DNA from 2 places in the Paenibacillus sp. P4_A7 genome. Region 2 is predicted to be linked to the other one. Evidence: a T-box and tRNA genes for the amino acid it is inferred to sense, from the RefSeq annotation. Region 2 holds a T-box; the other holds one or more tRNA genes.

Region 1 (10,625 bases), on a different contig from region 2:
GCAGCTGCAGCGGGCGCGTAAAATTTGCATTTGAAAAACAAGAGTCCGTGTTCCCTGAGAGGAGCACGGACTCTTGTTTTTTTTCTCGCTACCCAAAGTCGCACACACATTGATATTTTACTACGCGAACGTATCGTGATCCCTATGTCTGCCCCATATTTACTACGCGATCGTAACGTGCTCATTAAGCCTGCCCAATATATCCACGAACGCATCGTGATCACTAAGCTTGTCTCATATATCCACGAAAGTATCATGATCACTGAGCTTGTCTCATATATCCACGAAAGTATCATGATCACTAAGCTTGTCTCATATATCCACGAAAGTATCATGATCACTAAAGCTTGTCCCATATATCCACGAACGCATCGTGATCACTAAGCTTGTCTCATATATCCACGAAAGTATCATGATCACTAAAGCTTGTCCCATATATCCACGAACGCATCGTGATCACTAAGCCTGTCCTGCATATCCGCATATGAATCGGTCCTGATAGATGCTGCGGGTATACATATAAAGTACAAAGCTCTGTACTTTATATACTCTAGAGTTGTTGCAACTGAATAGTTGCGAAACAATGAGGCAAACTCACTAAAGTATGAAGTAAACCTCATAAAAAAAGCTGGACAGCATGCGCTTCTGATAAAGAGTGAAGTAAATCTCACTCGCCATGAAGTTTTATTCACGGGGTATGAGATTTACATCACTAATTATTAACTTGATTCAAAGGTTCAGTCTTGATAGTGAGTAAAGCTTCACAGTTAGTGAATTTACCCTCACAAAAGGGTGTGAATCAAAAAAAGTTAATAACATTTCCTACACAATTGTGGGTAAGGCTTGGAATTACTCGCAATTAACAAAATTATTAACCCACATCGCACGAAATTTTTTTGCATAATAGCGAGTGCAGCCAACGAGTAAATAAAGTTACTCACAAAATAGCGAATAAAGGTGTACAGTCATCGGGGTTACCCACAAATTAGCGAGTAATGCTTCATCTTGATTAAAGTTACTAACATATATAGTGAGTGAATCCTTACAGTTTCCGAAATTACTTTCAAATTACTCTCACAAAAGGGCTTGTATCATGAAAGTTAATAACATTTCCTACACAGTTGTGGGTAAGGCTTGCAATTACTCACAATCAATAAAGTGATCAACCTACATCTTACGTAAATTTATTGCACAGTAGCGAATGAACCCTACGAGCCAATAAAGTTATTCACAAAATAGCGATTATAGGAGTACAGTTATCGGGTAAATAGCGAATAAAGCTCCAGAGTCAGTAAAGTTACCCACAACATAGTATGCCAAGCTTCAAAGTGAGTGAAGTAACTCATGAAATAATAAGTGAAGCTGTACGGTTAAGTGGATTATCGGTGGATTACACCAATTAAATCTGTTTAGCTTATAAAATAGTAGCATTACACAGACAATAGTGAGTAAAGTATTCAATTAAATGTGATACTCATGCATTAGTGATTAGAACGAAGTTAGTTAGTCGACTCATACATTTGCGTGTAATTCCTTTCAGTTAGTAAAATAACCAACAAGAGGCGGTTCAGGCGCTACATCGCTGAAAACCCTTATGATTACAGGGTTTATGCTCTTCTACATACTCCGTTTCCGATAAGAATATATACGAAAAAGAAGCATCTATAAAATAATTTAAACTTTTTTTAAAAAAGTAGTTGCATTTTGTTTCTGAGGGTGATATATTATTACTTGTCGCCGCAACAACAAGCGACGCAAACGAAACAAACGAAGTAAGCAACTGAAGTATTCGTGCGGAAGTGGCTCAGCGGTAGAGCATCGCCTTGCCAAGGCGAGGGTCGCGGGTTCGATTCCCGTCTTCCGCTCCATAAGTTGCGCCCTTAGCTCAGCTGGATAGAGCGTTTGACTACGAATCAAAAGGCCAGGAGTTCGAATCTCTTAGGGCGCGCCATATCCACTCTTTATCAAGATTCATTTAGCACCTCGGGACGTAGCTCAGCTTGGTAGAGCACCTGGTTTGGGACCAGGGGGTCGCATGTTCAAATCGTGTCGTCCCGACCATAATTTCTTCTGCGGGTGTAGTTCAATGGTAGAACTTTAGCCTTCCAAGCTAATAGCGTGGGTTCGATTCCCATCACCCGCTCCAACTAATGAATCGTAAGCTCTTGAGAAATCAAGAGCTTTTTTGTTGTTTATATATAAGTTTTTTTGTTTATTAAAATCTACAAAGGTTTGTTTACTAATACAAAGGTTTATTTATTAATATCCATCAAGAGTTCATTTATCAGTATCAATCAACGAATTATTTGTAAGTCTCAATCGATAATTCATCTTTAAGTATCATCTAAGAAACCATCTAAGAAACTAATGATACCCAATTCGGATTATCATTTTTTGTTTTTGCAAGGATCAGTATCAGGGCTTCAACCCTGTAGCATTTTGTAGTATGATGGTTGAAGTGAAAAAATACGAATTTAACGTACGTGTATGCTTATGGTATCAAGTTTTGCATGTGCAATATTTTTAGGAGGAACAGTATGTCGGATCAATCTGCAACGACTTTGACAGCAAATCGGCCGCAAGCAAATAATTTGTTGCGCCGGGATGTCCGCTTTCTAGGCAATATACTCGGCGAAGTGCTTGTTCATCAAGGAGGGCGTGAACTGCTCGATATCGTTGAGCAAATTCGCGAACAAAGTAAAGCACTACGCGCTGAATTCGTGCCGGAGCTTTTTGAACATTTTAAATCGAACATCGCTTCCTTAGATCCAGAAAAACGTCATCAAGTAATACGGGCATTCGCAATTTATTTCCAACTCGTAAATATTGCTGAGCAGAATCACCGGATTAGACGTAAGCGGGACTATGAGGTTTCGACCGGCGAAGCTGTTCAACGGGGATCAATCGAGAGTGCGATTCAGGATTTGAAGGAACGCAACATCTCTATTGAAGACGTTCAAGACATTATGAGTAACATTTCTCTGGAACTTGTTATGACTGCTCATCCTACAGAAGCAACGCGCCGTGCGGTGCTTGATATTCATAAACGTATTGCTGTTGATGTTATGGAGCTAGACAACCCGACATTGACTTATCGCGAGCGCGAGAAGCTGCGTGAGAAGCTTATGAATGAGGTTCTCATTTTGTGGCAAACCGATGAGCTTCGTGATCGCAAACCAACCGTAATCGATGAAGTTCGTAACGGCTTATACTATTTTGATGAAACGTTGTTTGAGGTGCTTCCAAGCGTCTATGAAGAGCTTGAGCGTTGCCTAGGCAAATATTATCAAGATGAAAATTGGCATGTGCCTGACTACCTGCGCTTCGGCTCTTGGATTGGCGGCGATCGTGACGGTAATCCGTCCGTGACCTCTAAGGTAACCTGGGAGACGCTAACGATGCATCGTCAGCTGGCTATTCAGAAATACGAAGAAAAGCTTAATGAGCTGGTTGATTTGCTAAGCTTCAGCACGAATCTTGTTACGGTAACGGATGAATTGGTACAATCCATTCTTCAAGACCGTGAGCATGTCGAGCTGAAATGTGTTGAGCTTTGGAGAAATACGAAGGAGCCTTACCGTATAAAGCTTGGCTTCATGCTAGAGAAGCTGGCAAATACACGTGAGGATTCGATGAAGGGCTCAGCAGCGATGCGTTATAACCATCCGGATGAGCTGCGCGAAGATTTGCTTATTATTGATCGGAGCTTGCGTCATCACTATGCGGACTATGTAGCTGATACAATTGTAGCAAAGCTTGTACGCCAGGTTGAGCTATTCGGCTTCCACCTCATGACATTAGATGTGCGTCAGCACAGCCAAGAGCATGAAAACGCGATGACTGAAATTTTGGCGAAGATGAATGTAGTTGCTGACTACAGCTCGCTTCCAGAAGATGAGAAATCAGATCTTCTTCACCGTTTATTAAACGATCCACGTCCGCTTACTTCGAGTCATTTGGATTATTCCGAATCAACTCGTGAATGCTTGGATGTGTACCATACGATTTATCGTGCCCAACAAGAGTTTGGTGTGAACTGTATCTCTAGCTACCTAATCAGTATGGCTGAGGCTGCAAGCGACATGCTGGAAGTTATGGTATTCGCAAAAGAAGTTGGCTTGTTCCGTAAGGAATCTGACGGTACGGTAACATGTACTCTTCAATCTGTCCCTTTATTTGAGACGATTGATGATCTTCATGCTGCGCCTGAAATTATGAAAGAGCTGTTTGATATGCCTATCTATCGTCAAGCCGTTGAAGCAAGAGGCAATCTGCACGAAATTATGCTTGGCTACTCAGACAGCAACAAGGACGGCGGAGCGGTTACAGCGAACTGGGAGCTACGTGTAGCACTTAATGAGATTACAGCTACTGGAAACGATTATGATGTGAAATTGAAATTCTTCCACGGTCGTGGCGGTGCTCTCGGCCGCGGTGGAATGCCACTTAACCGCAGTATTCTTGCACAACCGCCGCATACAGTTGGCGGAGGAATCAAGATTACAGAGCAAGGTGAGGTTCTTTCCTCTCGTTACTCGATGCAAGGTATTGCATATCGCAGTTTGGATCAAGCGACATGGGCGCTTATTACTGCGGCCCGTCTGGCAAAATATCCGGAGCAAGAGCATGCCGCTGAAGCGGAATGGGATGCAATTTCCCGTTCGATTTCCGAAACAGCACTTACGAAGTATCAGGACCTTATTTTCCGTGATCCTGATTTCTTGACTTACTTCAAGGAATCTACGCCGCTGCCTGAGGTTGGTGAGCTTAACATTGGCTCACGACCTTCGAAACGTAAAAACAGCGATCGTTTTGAAGATTTACGTGCAATTCCTTGGGTATTCGCTTGGACCCAAAGCCGTTACCTGCTGCCAGCATGGTATGCTGCAGGAACTGCGTTCCGGCAGTATGTTGGCGATGACGAGGTGAAGCTGGATACGCTCAAGACGATGTATGAGCAATTCCCATTCTTCCGTTCGCTAATCGACAACCTGCAAATGGCTCTAGCCAAAGCAGATTTGGTCATTGCTAAAGAATATGCCGATATGATTACGGACAAAACGATCCGTGACCGTATTTTCGAGCAAATTGAGCAGGAGTATAAGCTGACTTCTGAGATGATTCTTAGCATTACAGGCCAAACTGAAATTTTGGACAATGTTCCTGTTATTCAGGAATCGATTCGCTTACGTAATCCGTACGTCGACCCACTTAGCTACTTGCAAGTGCAATTGCTAACAGAGCTTCGCGCTTTGCGTGCAAACGACGAAGATGATCAAGAACTTCTACGTGAAGTGCTTCTAACCATCAACGGAATTGCTGCAGGACTTCGGAATACAGGCTAATTATTAATACTATTAATCGCTGTTGCGACAGCTTTATAGAAATGAATTTTGACCAGTCTTGGTGATTTCACCGAGGCTGGTTTTTTGCGTTTTTTTTGCGAACAGCGGTTGATAGAAGGGGGTAAGAAGCGAGTAAGCCGTATATACTCGAATGCTCATTTTTCTTATGCTCTTTTTAAACCCTCTTAAGTTTAGATTAAGGTACATCCGTCATGATAGGTACATAGGAAACAGACACTATCATTTGGAAGGATGATTATAATGAACGAAGAGAACAACCGTCCGGAACAATCTAAGAACCCTTTTACTTCTACTACTCATTCAAATAACGAAACAACTTTTTCTACTTATACGTATGGGTCACAAAAACCAACATATGAGCTTAGATCATCCTACGAAAAGGAGCTTGGCATGCATATGAATATGATGCAGCCTTCAATGAGTGGAGGAGTGAGATCGAAACGCAGCAGCAGGAACTCAGCAAAGACGATGATCGCTTCCTTTTTAATAGGCGCTGTCGTCATTGGCGGATTCTCTTATATGGCAGATAAAAACAACATGTTCAGTGGTGGGAATCAAACGCCGCAGAGCTCGGGTGGATCAGCAGTTGGCTCTACCCCGCAGCAAGATGCGGCACTCAAAACAGCATCATTAAACACAAGCAGTGATATTGCGTCCATCTATGAAGCGGCAAGCCCTGCCGTAGTGAAAATAGAAACTTATACACAACCGAATAGGTCGCAATCCATGTTCGATGATCCGGCATTCCGTCAATTTTTTGGCGGCGGAGGTTCAAACTTAGATGAGCAGCAACAGCAGCAAGAGCAACAGCAAACGGATGAGCAAGGCACTGGAGCACTTGAACTGAAGGGCTCAGGAACTGGTTTCTTCTTCGAGGAGGACGGCTATATTCTGACCAATGAGCATGTTGTTGCTGATGCGAAAGAGGTTAAGGTAACCGTTCAGGGGTATGATGAGCCGCTTACAGCAAAAGTGCTTGGAACAAGCTATAAGTTAGACCTAGCTGTATTGAAGGTAGAGAGTCCGGACGGAAAAGCCTTTCATTCGCTTAAGCTCGGAAGCTCGGAAGAGACACAAATTGGAGACTGGGTCATCGCAATCGGAAACCCTTATGGCTTTGACCAAACGTTAACAATGGGCGTGTTGAGTGCCAAAGAACGTCCGATTACTATAGAGGATGAGCATGGAAAGCATGAATATGAGCATTTACTGCAAACAGATGCATCGATTAACCCGGGCAACTCAGGCGGACCGTTGTTAAACGAAAAAGGTGAAGTAATAGGGATCAACACAGCTGTAAATGCTGAAGCGCAGGGCATAGGCTTTGCCATCCCAACTACGACTATTAACGAAGTATTGAACGATTTGAAGACAAATAGTTTGTAAAGCAAGGCGAAAAGGTATAGCAGAAAAAAGGTCTGGAAGCTAAAACGCCTCCTGACCTTTTTTTGCATTTCAGAAACTACAAGATTTTATCGTCTACTAGTCGCAAGTCGCCTCGTTACCTAGCCCTAAGTCGATTGCCGTGCTGTCGTCAAAAGTTTATAATAGTCAGAATGGTTTACCATTCTGGAGGTTGCTGCAATGAAACAGCCATCGACTTATTTAATGTCGGTGTTAATCGTATTAATCGGTGCGGCCAGCTATGGCATACTGTCACCCATTATTAAGCTGGCTTATTCAACATGGAAAATGGATGATGCTCGCGATAATCGGCATATTCAGCCTGTGTATGACAACTATATTCTACAATTTATCATTACAAAAGTTGGATGCTTCTTTCTCGATAGTCTTGCTTTTTCAGTTCATGTGGATTACGATTTTATTAGAGTGTTTATGGCTGAAAAGATGGCCGACGCGGCAGCAAGCAGTCGCTATCGTCATTGTGATGACAGGTACATTGCTTGGCACGACGTTCAACTGAACGAATGGAAGGTTTGGAGGAGTCAAGGTGAATGTATTAGAGGCACGCCTTGCGCGTTTAGCGCTCAAGGGGGATCAGCAAGCATTTGCTGAGCTCGTGGACCTATATCAGGATAAGCTCTTTCATATGGCGTATCGAATGTTGAGTAATCGCCAAGAGGCGGAGGATGTCGTTCAAGATACCTTTCTTCGCGTATACAAAAACTTAGATAGGTATGATGATACATTAAAATTTTCGACATGGATTTATCGAATCGCTACTAACCTGTGCATCGATCGATTGCGTAAACGGAAACCTAGTTATTCACTAGATGCGGAGTCTACTGAGCATGAGGGTCTTGATGGCTATTCAATGGTTCCAAGTGATAATCGCACACCAGAAACGGAGCTGTTATTGTCGGATACGCAGCAAATTATTCATACAGCTATCAACTCGCTTCCTCCTAAGTACAAGTCGGTGATGACGCTTCGCTATATGCAAGACCTGTCATTACAGGAAATTGGTGATGTGCTGGACATGCCGGTTACGACGATTAAGACGCGTGTGCATCGAGGCCGAGAGTTTTTGCGGAAGAAGCTTGAACACAAATTATAGCTGGAAATATGAATGGGCCAAAAAGTATATTTTGATTAATTAAAAAAAGTGAAACATCCCTTCGTTCATAACGTATCCTATAACGAGCATAGAACTTATGCCTCAGCATTTGAAGGAAAGGAATGGCTGCTATGAATTGCAACGTCGCCATCGTATGGATGCATGACTATTTAGACGGCGAGCTGCCTCGTGAAGATATCGTTACGTTAAAATCTCATTTACTTTCTTGTCCTGCATGCCGTAATCGGTTAGATCAGCTACAGAAGACAGACGCAGCAGCGTTTCACACTTTAACAGCGATTGACCCTGCCGCGGATTATGACAAGAAAGCATCTGAGCAGTTAACAGAGCGAATTATGCAGCAATTGCCGAAGCCTCAGAGAAAGCAGCGGAACAATTTCGTTCGGTTTATTTACCGTTACCCAGGAGTTACCGCGGCAGCAATATTTGTGCTAGTTATGTTGGGTAGTTTCCTTACGATGTGGGAAGAGGATTCCAAGCTAATTGTAGCGGGGGATGACCTGCAGCACATCATTATAGAAGGTAACACCGTTATCGTGCCGGAAGGTGCACATTATACTGGAAATTTGACAGTGGAGAATGGTATTGCTAATGTTATGGGTGAAGTAGACGGTAATGTAACAGTTATCGACGGATCCATAAATCTAGCTTCCACTGGATATATTGCAGGACAGAGCCGAACAATTGATCAAGCGCTTGATTGGTTCTGGTATAAGGTGACTCAAACTTTTGGCGGAAAAGCTAATTAAGACAAGCGGCCTCCCATTAAGGGGGGCGTTTTTTTTGAGAGATATTAATAAAAGAGTAGAATACCACAATAATATTTTTAATTTATTTTCAAAATGAAGGATTTCCAATCCCATATCTAGAAAATAATAAGGTTGAAATCCGATACAACATAAACAAAGGTGATCGGCTGTTGGGGGTTGGCATATGAGTTATTTCTCAGATTTAACGTGGCATGACTGGTTTAAGGACATCGTTGATGTAGGCATAGTCAGTTATATTATCTATAAAATGATTTTATTAGTGCGCGGAACTCGCGCTGTGCAGCTGTTGAAGGGGATCTTTGTACTTATTGTGGCATGGGCAATCAGCACCTGGTTTAATTTGTATACGCTGAAATGGCTTATGAATCAAATGTTTACATTCGGAGTTGTATCCGTACTTATTATTTTCCAGCCAGAGCTAAGACGGGCTCTGGAGCAGCTTGGCCGAGGCAAGCTGTTTGCCAGGTCATATTCGATGGAGCGGGACGTAGTCAATGATCAAATTGATGGTGTCATTAAGGCTGTTCAATTTATGGCTAAACGCAAGATTGGTGCGCTGATTGTATTTGAGCGGACTACTGGTGTAAATGAATTAATTGAGTCTGGCATCCAGATGGAGTCGAAAATTACATCAGAGCTGCTTATTAACATTTTCTCGCCGAATACGCCGCTGCATGATGGCGCGGTTATTATTCGCGGCAATCAAATTATGGCGGCAGCCTGTTACTTACCGCTATCAGAAAATCCTTTTATAAGCAAAGAGCTTGGTACACGTCACCGCGCGGCGATTGGCGTAAGTGAAGTAAGTGATGCTATATCTGTCGTCGTATCAGAGGAAACGGGACAAGTGTCATTGTCGCTCAATGGGATGATCGTTCGCGACATTAATGAAGAATCACTTATCTCAAAACTGTTCGAGGAGCTTACACCGAAGACTACTGGGCGCAGTAAAGAGCGTGCTACGGTTTCTTCGTTCTGGAAGCGGAAAGGAGGCCAAGATGGATAAATGGCTAAGTCACCCTACCGCTCTCAAAATTATATCGATATTTGTCGCTCTACTGTTATGGGCGGTTGTTCATATTGAACCAGATTCGGCCCCGCAGCAGGTTACTTCGAGCACTGACACGAAAATTATCGAAGCAGCGGTTATACAAACAGAAGGACTAGATACGGATAAGCTCGCCTTAACGGCAATGGAGCCAACTGTTGTACGACTAGTCGTAGAAGGGAGAATTTCTCTTCTTGCGACCAACTCGGAGAATGATTATGTCGTAAAGGTTGATCTCAGCCGTGCTAAACCAGGCTTGCAAGAACTGCCCTTAATTGTAGAACTACCTAAGGGCATTCAGCTTGTAGAGAAGTCACCTCAGAAGGTCAAAGTGCAATTGGAGGAAATCGTAACAAAGGGGTTCGATCTTGGGGTTGTAACTAATGGTAGTCCTGCAGCAGGTTATATTGCAGGAACGCCAACCGTGGAGTTACCAACCAATGTAGTAGCGGTTACGCTGCCGAAGGACGATATGGACCGTATCGGCGTAGTATCAACCGAGGTTAAGATTGAAGGGGCAGACAAAACGGTTGTCAGTAAGAAATCTAGGGTGGTCGTGTACGATAAAGAAGGAATAGAGATGTCAAACGCAATTGTCTATCCAGAGACGGTGCAAGTTGAGGTGAAGATTACTCCTCCATTTAAGACTTTACCGCTTCAAGTACGGTATACAGGAAATCTCCCAGCAGGTTTAAGTCTCGTATCCATTAAACCTGCGATAGATAAAATAACAGTATACGGTGAACAGAAGGTTCTGGATGGGCTGCAGGTCTATGATGGCGTTGTGCTGGACTTGGCAAAGGTTAAGGAGACGGGAACGATCCAGGTGAAGACGCAGCTAATCGATGGCATTAAGTTAATCGAGCCAGCGGAGGTAGCACTGAATGTTGTAGTAGCCCCTA
Region 2 (6,307 bases):
ATGAGGATTAAATTCACGATTTTCTTTTGGAAATAACTTAGCTAAACTATCTTCTATTCTTTGGTGTAAGTTTCTAAGTGAATTTAGATCTCCACCCACACCAGCCCAAAGAATACTTGGTGAAGCTTGTGAACCAAATGTTCCCCACCCTTTTCCCTTTATTTCAAACGGATTTGAATTTTCTGCAACTTTTACTAATAATTTTTCTATCTTTTGCAATTGACCTATTGAGGTGTCACCTAAAAATTTCATTGTTATATGATAATCCTCTGGGTGTGTCCATTTTTGAAAAGGAAGGTTTGATTTGAGTAAAGTAGAATGTTCTGTCAATTGTTCACGCCATCTTTGATCGATAGGAATTGCAACGAACAAACGCATTGATTTAGTATTCATTTTATTAACACCCCTAAAAATAGTATCAATTCTAGTTTCCCCTAGAAATGAAGGGATTATTTATTTTCAAGGGTGGATTCTAACATGGGAGATCTGTACGGAGTATTTTCTCATACCTCTTTCTTTCGATAAAAGATCCGTAGTTATAGTATAGTTGTATATATAATATTTTAAACTAAATTTAATTTTTCACTTAATTGGAAAACTCTATTCCATCACCCCAGAAGACAACTTAAAGATCATCTCCATAACCTCCGTGTCCTCTTGAGTCTTAGCATAAAAACAATGTCTTCTCCAATTAAGTAATTCAATTGCACCGCTAATATCACCATTCAATGCCTTCTCATGAGCTTCATATACTTGCTCTACTGATGGAACTCGTTGATTCCTTCGATGAAATTGAACGTTTTTTGACACCTCTACTATCTTAAACATATAATCCACCTCTAACACCATAATACCAGTTAGAAAATGGATTTGAAACCTAAAAAAAATAAAATTGTAACTGCTCTTGATCAACTAAGGGAAAAGCTCTAAGGTTATCTCCCCATAGCTGTTTTGAAACTATAATCCCATGTCCTGAACACGTTCTCAAGGCTGCGTTTCTTCTTAATTAAAAATTCAAACTCGACACATCTAATATTTTATTTATTAATTTCATTGATTAGACATTATTATTTGTACCCCCATTTCGGTTACCAGTTCGCAGAGTCTGTTTATCTCCTAACGAAAAATAGCCCCTATTCCATCCTTATTATTGGATGATTTAGGGACTATTTGTTTCTCATTTATCTTCTTGATCCTAATGACTGTTCAGCAATTTGAATCAAACGTTTAGTGATATTGCCACCAATTGTACCTGCTTCACGAGTTGTCAGATTGCCATTATAACCTTCTGATAATTGAATCCCATGCTCTTGTGCAATCTCATATTTAAGTTGGTCTAGAGCCATTTGTGCTTGCGGAACAACCAATTGATTCGAACGACTTCTTCCCATTATACAATCACTCCTAAGCAAGATATGATTGTATTTTGTGGAGTTTATTGAATATTTATACATACATTTCCGACAATTTTTAGATCGATTTTTATCCGACTCAATAATAGTCACAATACTGGTCACAGACATCACAATCGAAGTCACAAAAACCAGTCACTTTAGAGTTTCACCGTATAATACAGTAGAACAAAGGACTATGAAAAATTGTAGAGTGCTTGAAACAACCTTGATAATGGTACATGCGGCTACATTTTTTTTGGCGTTGGCAGACCTAGTAATTCTAGCGCTTCATGCATCGTTTGCTTATACCGCTCAGTGATCCACAAGCGCAAGCTTCTCTTCGCACCGACCGATTTAAGTATAGGACAAGTCGCATAAAAGTGATTAAAAGTTGTCGATAGCTCATGCACATAAGTACATAGCTGATTCGGCGCCAATTCATTGACTGCTGCTTGAAGCGTCTCCGGCCAGTATGCGAGCTGTCTAATCAGGCTCTGCTCCTGGGCTTCAAGTTCATTAAAATCGATATCCTGTACAGGCAAAGATACTTCCTGCGCCTTCTCCAAAATACTGTGCGAACGAGCGTAGGAATAAAGTAAGTACACTCCCGTATTGCCTGACACTTCTGTTGCTTGCTCGAGATCAAATACGACTTCTGTCTGCAAATGGAAACGCAATAGATAGTACCGAATTGACGCTGCTGCTATTGCACGGCTTGAAATCCCTGCTTTGCGAGAACGCTTGGTATCGATGATAAGCGCCATTTTCTCTAAAAAATCTGCAATCTTTATTCCGATTCCCTGTCTCCCCGACATTGCGTATGCATGCTTCCCATCGGACGTATCGATGTTTAGCCCTTTCGCTGTTTGTGGACTGAGTGAGACGACACCATAACTAACATGTCTAAGCTGATTCGCTTGCTGCTCAAAGCCTAATGCTTGCAGAGCTTGCTTCACCATCGCTTGAGGATATTCCTGTCTTTGATCGATAACGTTTATGACTATATCAGCATGACCTATTGGTTTCTTTACGCCTTCCGCATGCGTCGACCAAAGACGATCAGCAAACTTTTTGTAACGAAAATCTTGCTCCAATAGCCCGAATTTCCAAAGATGATACGCAATATCTTTAGCCGTGTACGTTAAAATGCCATTCGAACGCACCAGTACCTTATCCGCGTGAAACTCCGATTGCTCCAAAGTGTCATTGTCAGCCTCACCTTCTGATTGCTTGAGTACCCAGCAGCCCTGAAGCTTTCKTTCCGTCTCTTGACGAAATATATCGGTTTTCTTCAGCAGCTCAAAGGCGCGTGACCAAAATCCTTCACGAACGATGCTGCTTTCCCATACCAAAACATCATAGCTGATGCCGAATTGCTGCATCTCCTCCACATGTTCACGTACGATTCTTTCTGCAATTAGCAGCCCCATCCATGAAAGATTTGAAAGCCCCTCCTCTAACTCAGCGAGTACGTTTGAACGCTCTTTAAGCAGTTGTGGCTGCTCCTTATACGCTTTGTTTATTTTCGAATAAGTCTCCCAGCAGAAATCGCCGAAACGTGAGTATGCTTGTTCAGTCGACGTGTGAAGAATACCGACTACCGTGTCCGCAAGCTGATTCCCTAGATCATCAATATAATTATGAACTTCGACCTGATGACCACTCTTTCTCAGCATTCTAGCCAAAGTATCGCCGATACAGGAATTACGTAAATGGCCAATATGAGCAGACTTATTTGGGTTAATTGACGTGTGCTCAATGAGCACCTTTTGTTTGACTTGCTTAGAAGCATACCTATTATTCTCTGAATATACAGCCCACTTTTGCCAATCGATATAAAGGTTAATAAACCCTGGCGGAGCTACTTCAATTTTGTAAAATAAAGCAACAATTTGTGAATGTACTTGCAGCTTCTCTTTGAACACATTAGCAAAAACAATTGGCGGTCTCTTTAAAATTTTCGCGAGCTGCATGGCGATGTTGCTGCTATAATCACCATGATCAGCATTAGCAGGATGCTCGACAGTAATCTTTAAATTATCAGGTCTTTGAACCCCCATTTCTTTCAGCAAGCTTTGTGTAATCTCTTCAATTACTTTTGTAATTTGTTCGTTAATCATAGAATGTCCCTCCTGTTTAGTGAAATAAAAAAAGGRCCTCGTCTCTAAATAAGAGACGAGAGCCGTGAAGATCCCGTGGTACCACTCTAAGTGTCAAGCCAATAAAATAAGCCTAACCCCTCGTTTTCGTAACGGTCATTGACCGGATTTGTCTACCTCTACCACTTCGACAAACCATTTCCTGGACCCGCTTCATTCCTGACATCCGTACCGGCTTACACTGACCCGGCTCGCTGTAACTATTCGTCATGAACTACTGTTCCATTCCTTAATGTTGTTGTATGAATATTCTGATATTTACCTTAAAAATATTTATACAGCAATTTGTGTTGGGTGTCAAGATTTGTAGGATAAAAGAAAAAATTCATATGACCTATTCCCCGTATGCTACCTCACCGGGCCATGCAAGCATACCGCCAGCTACATTAATTACTTTATAGCCATGGGAATGTAGAAAATCACATGCTTTTGTGCTGCGACCGCCGCTGCGGCAAATGACCACAATTTCTTGATCTCCCTGCTTAAGCTCATCTATCCGTTCCTGTAATTCTGATAATGGAATGTTACGAGCCTCGTTGATATGACCGGCTTGCCATTCATCTACTTCACGAACATCTACAAGATTAAGCTTTTGACCTTCTTTAAGCTGGTTTTCCAATTCATCTGTTGTTATTTCTGGATACATGTTATCATCCCTTCAAGCTTAGCGCGTTAATTTTATTGTTCGAATGCATTGTATCGCGTTGCCAAAGCATTGTCCATCTCGAGCATTTAACTTATAAGCAACAAAAAAATGAGTTAGCCTCACCCGCATGAAATCTTACTCATGGCGAGCGAAGCTTCCTCACTTTTCAAATATGAGTTAGAACCGAACAGCAGTGCCGCTCACAGCAACCATTAGCATACCTTCACGAACAACCTCATAATCAATATCAATCGCGACAATAGCATTTGCCCCTAGTTTCGCAGCTTGGTTTTTCATCTCATCAATCGCAACATCTCTTGCTTCCTTAAGCTTACTTTCGTATGCACCGGAACGTCCGCCGACGATATCTGTAATGGATGCAAAAAAGTCTCGAACAACGTTTGCACCCATGATCGCTTCACCTGTAACGACTCCAATATAGTCCTGAATAGGACGACCTTCAATTGTTGGTGTTGTAGTAATAAGCATAATTAAACTCCTCCCGCTTCAATAAAAGAAGCATCTAATTTCGTATTTCTTCTATATACGAGGGCGCAAACATAGATGTTTCAATTATTTTCTATCCAATTCATTGAGCTTTACGTTGATCAGTGTATCTGAATCGTCTTTGATTCGAATACTAACACGCACCCCAAATTCATGGGAATCCTGGCGCAATCTTAATTTAAACCTTTCCTCTGCTTGCCCGTCGCCTAACTTCTGTCTGCCTTCGTATTTATAATCGACAATGGAAGCATTTTGATATGCCTTTACTGTTTCCTCCATCGCAACCRTCCCCCACTTTGCATAGTTGGGTTCAGCGTGCTGGGCTACAGCTACAGCTTCCGATGCAACTACACCGGAATTGGTTAGGCTAAGGATGACAAAAGCAGCTTTTACGAAAAGATGACCTAGCATGTGATCACTCCTATTTACCTTCTAGATATAGCAAATAGGGTCACCCAATATGATCATTCCTATGCGTCTACGACGGGAGAGAACGATTCATTGATTTTTTTATAGATCGCAAGTAACTGATTCTGTTCTTCAAGCGACAACACTTTCATAATTTCCAACTGCATTTTAATTCCTTTTTCTTTCGCTTCTTTCAAAACCTCTTGTCCAGCGGGCACTATGGAATAGAGTATGGAACGACGGCTGTTTGGATCTATATCTCTTGAAATGTAATTGTTCGCGGTTAATTTATTTGTAATATTGGTAATGGCACCGGGAGTTAGTTCTAGTTTCTTTGCCAAATCTACGCCTCGCAGAGGTCCACACTTACTTAATTGGGACAGAACAATGATGGGCGTTATTCCCAAATCTATGCTAAAAGTACTATTCCATCGTTTCATTGAATGCCCATTAAATACTTCCATTGTGTGCACAAAATCAAACAAATCGATATCTTTTCCGCTCATTTTAAACCCCTTTTACAGGCTGCGTCATCTGATATTAAAAAACACCTTCATGTGACAATGCTGTTTTCAATTTCTTCTTCTCTTTCTTATCCAGCGCTAATGCTAACACGATCACACTAACAAGTCCAATTACAGCGAATATAGTAGCTGCGATAAATGAACTATTTATTCCGTGTAATAAACCATCTGATGCTATTTCACTTATCTGATTCGATGTCAGGTTTTCTTGACCCGTTTGCGCTATCTCCTTCGTAACAAATAGATCCGTTTGAGTTGTCATTATTGTAGTCATAATCACCGTTCCTATTGCGCCAGCAATGGCTTGAAGTGTGTTTTGCATCGCTGTACCATGCCCGTGCAATTCAGGCTGTAATGCATTCAATCCAGTTGTCATGAGTGGCATCGTTAGAAATGTAACACCAAATGAGCGCACCATATATATGATAACCATCAGTAAAATCCCTGTACCAAAAGTCAAATTCGTATAGAATACTGTCGATACTGTGAGGATGATTGCGCCCATAACGCCAATCCATTTCATGCCGTACCGATCATACATTCTACCAGCAATCGGCGACATAATAGCCATTACTATGCTGCCTGGTAAAAGGAATAGTCCTGATTCTAGTGCTGACATTCCTCTAATGTTTTGCAAATAGATAGGCAACAAAATCATTGAGGCATAAA

The links. A T-box is a leader RNA that pairs with one kind of tRNA and senses whether it is charged. The one in region 2 lies ahead of AC1DWN_RS03435 (arginine--tRNA ligase), so its partner is inferred to be a tRNA-Arg.
Region 1: it encodes a tRNA-Arg, which carries the amino acid that the T-box ahead of AC1DWN_RS03435 (arginine--tRNA ligase) is inferred to sense. The anticodon was not compared.

What each region holds. Positions count from the first base shown of each region.
Region 1 covers NZ_JBFUHJ010000020.1:25,593-36,217, reverse strand. Annotated here, with positions in the region: gene AC1DWN_RS05420 (ABC transporter ATP-binding protein) at 1-21, shown strand, start outside; tRNA gene AC1DWN_RS05415 (tRNA-Gly) at 1,794-1,868, shown strand; tRNA gene AC1DWN_RS05410 (tRNA-Arg) at 1,875-1,951, shown strand; tRNA gene AC1DWN_RS05405 (tRNA-Pro) at 1,985-2,061, shown strand; tRNA gene AC1DWN_RS05400 (tRNA-Gly) at 2,073-2,146, shown strand; gene ppc (phosphoenolpyruvate carboxylase) at 2,538-5,345, shown strand; gene AC1DWN_RS05390 (S1C family serine protease) at 5,607-6,752, shown strand; gene AC1DWN_RS05385 (hypothetical protein) at 6,951-7,382, shown strand; gene sigW (RNA polymerase sigma factor SigW) at 7,318-7,884, shown strand; gene AC1DWN_RS05375 (zf-HC2 domain-containing protein) at 8,007-8,654, shown strand; gene cdaA (diadenylate cyclase CdaA) at 8,839-9,681, shown strand; gene AC1DWN_RS05365 (CdaR family protein) at 9,674-10,625, shown strand, end outside.
Region 2 covers NZ_JBFUHJ010000012.1:1,413-7,719, forward strand. Annotated here, with positions in the region: gene thpR (RNA 2',3'-cyclic phosphodiesterase) at 1-393, opposite strand, end outside; gene AC1DWN_RS03425 (hypothetical protein) at 601-828, opposite strand; gene AC1DWN_RS03430 (small, acid-soluble spore protein, alpha/beta type) at 1,182-1,391, opposite strand; gene AC1DWN_RS03435 (arginine--tRNA ligase) at 1,640-3,514, opposite strand; T-box leader at 3,563-3,792, opposite strand; gene AC1DWN_RS03440 (rhodanese-like domain-containing protein) at 3,888-4,199, opposite strand; gene AC1DWN_RS03445 (YbjQ family protein) at 4,377-4,688, opposite strand; gene AC1DWN_RS03450 (DUF3889 domain-containing protein) at 4,773-5,117, opposite strand; gene AC1DWN_RS03455 (MarR family winged helix-turn-helix transcriptional regulator) at 5,177-5,620, opposite strand; gene AC1DWN_RS03460 (DHA2 family efflux MFS transporter permease subunit) at 5,655-6,307, opposite strand, start outside.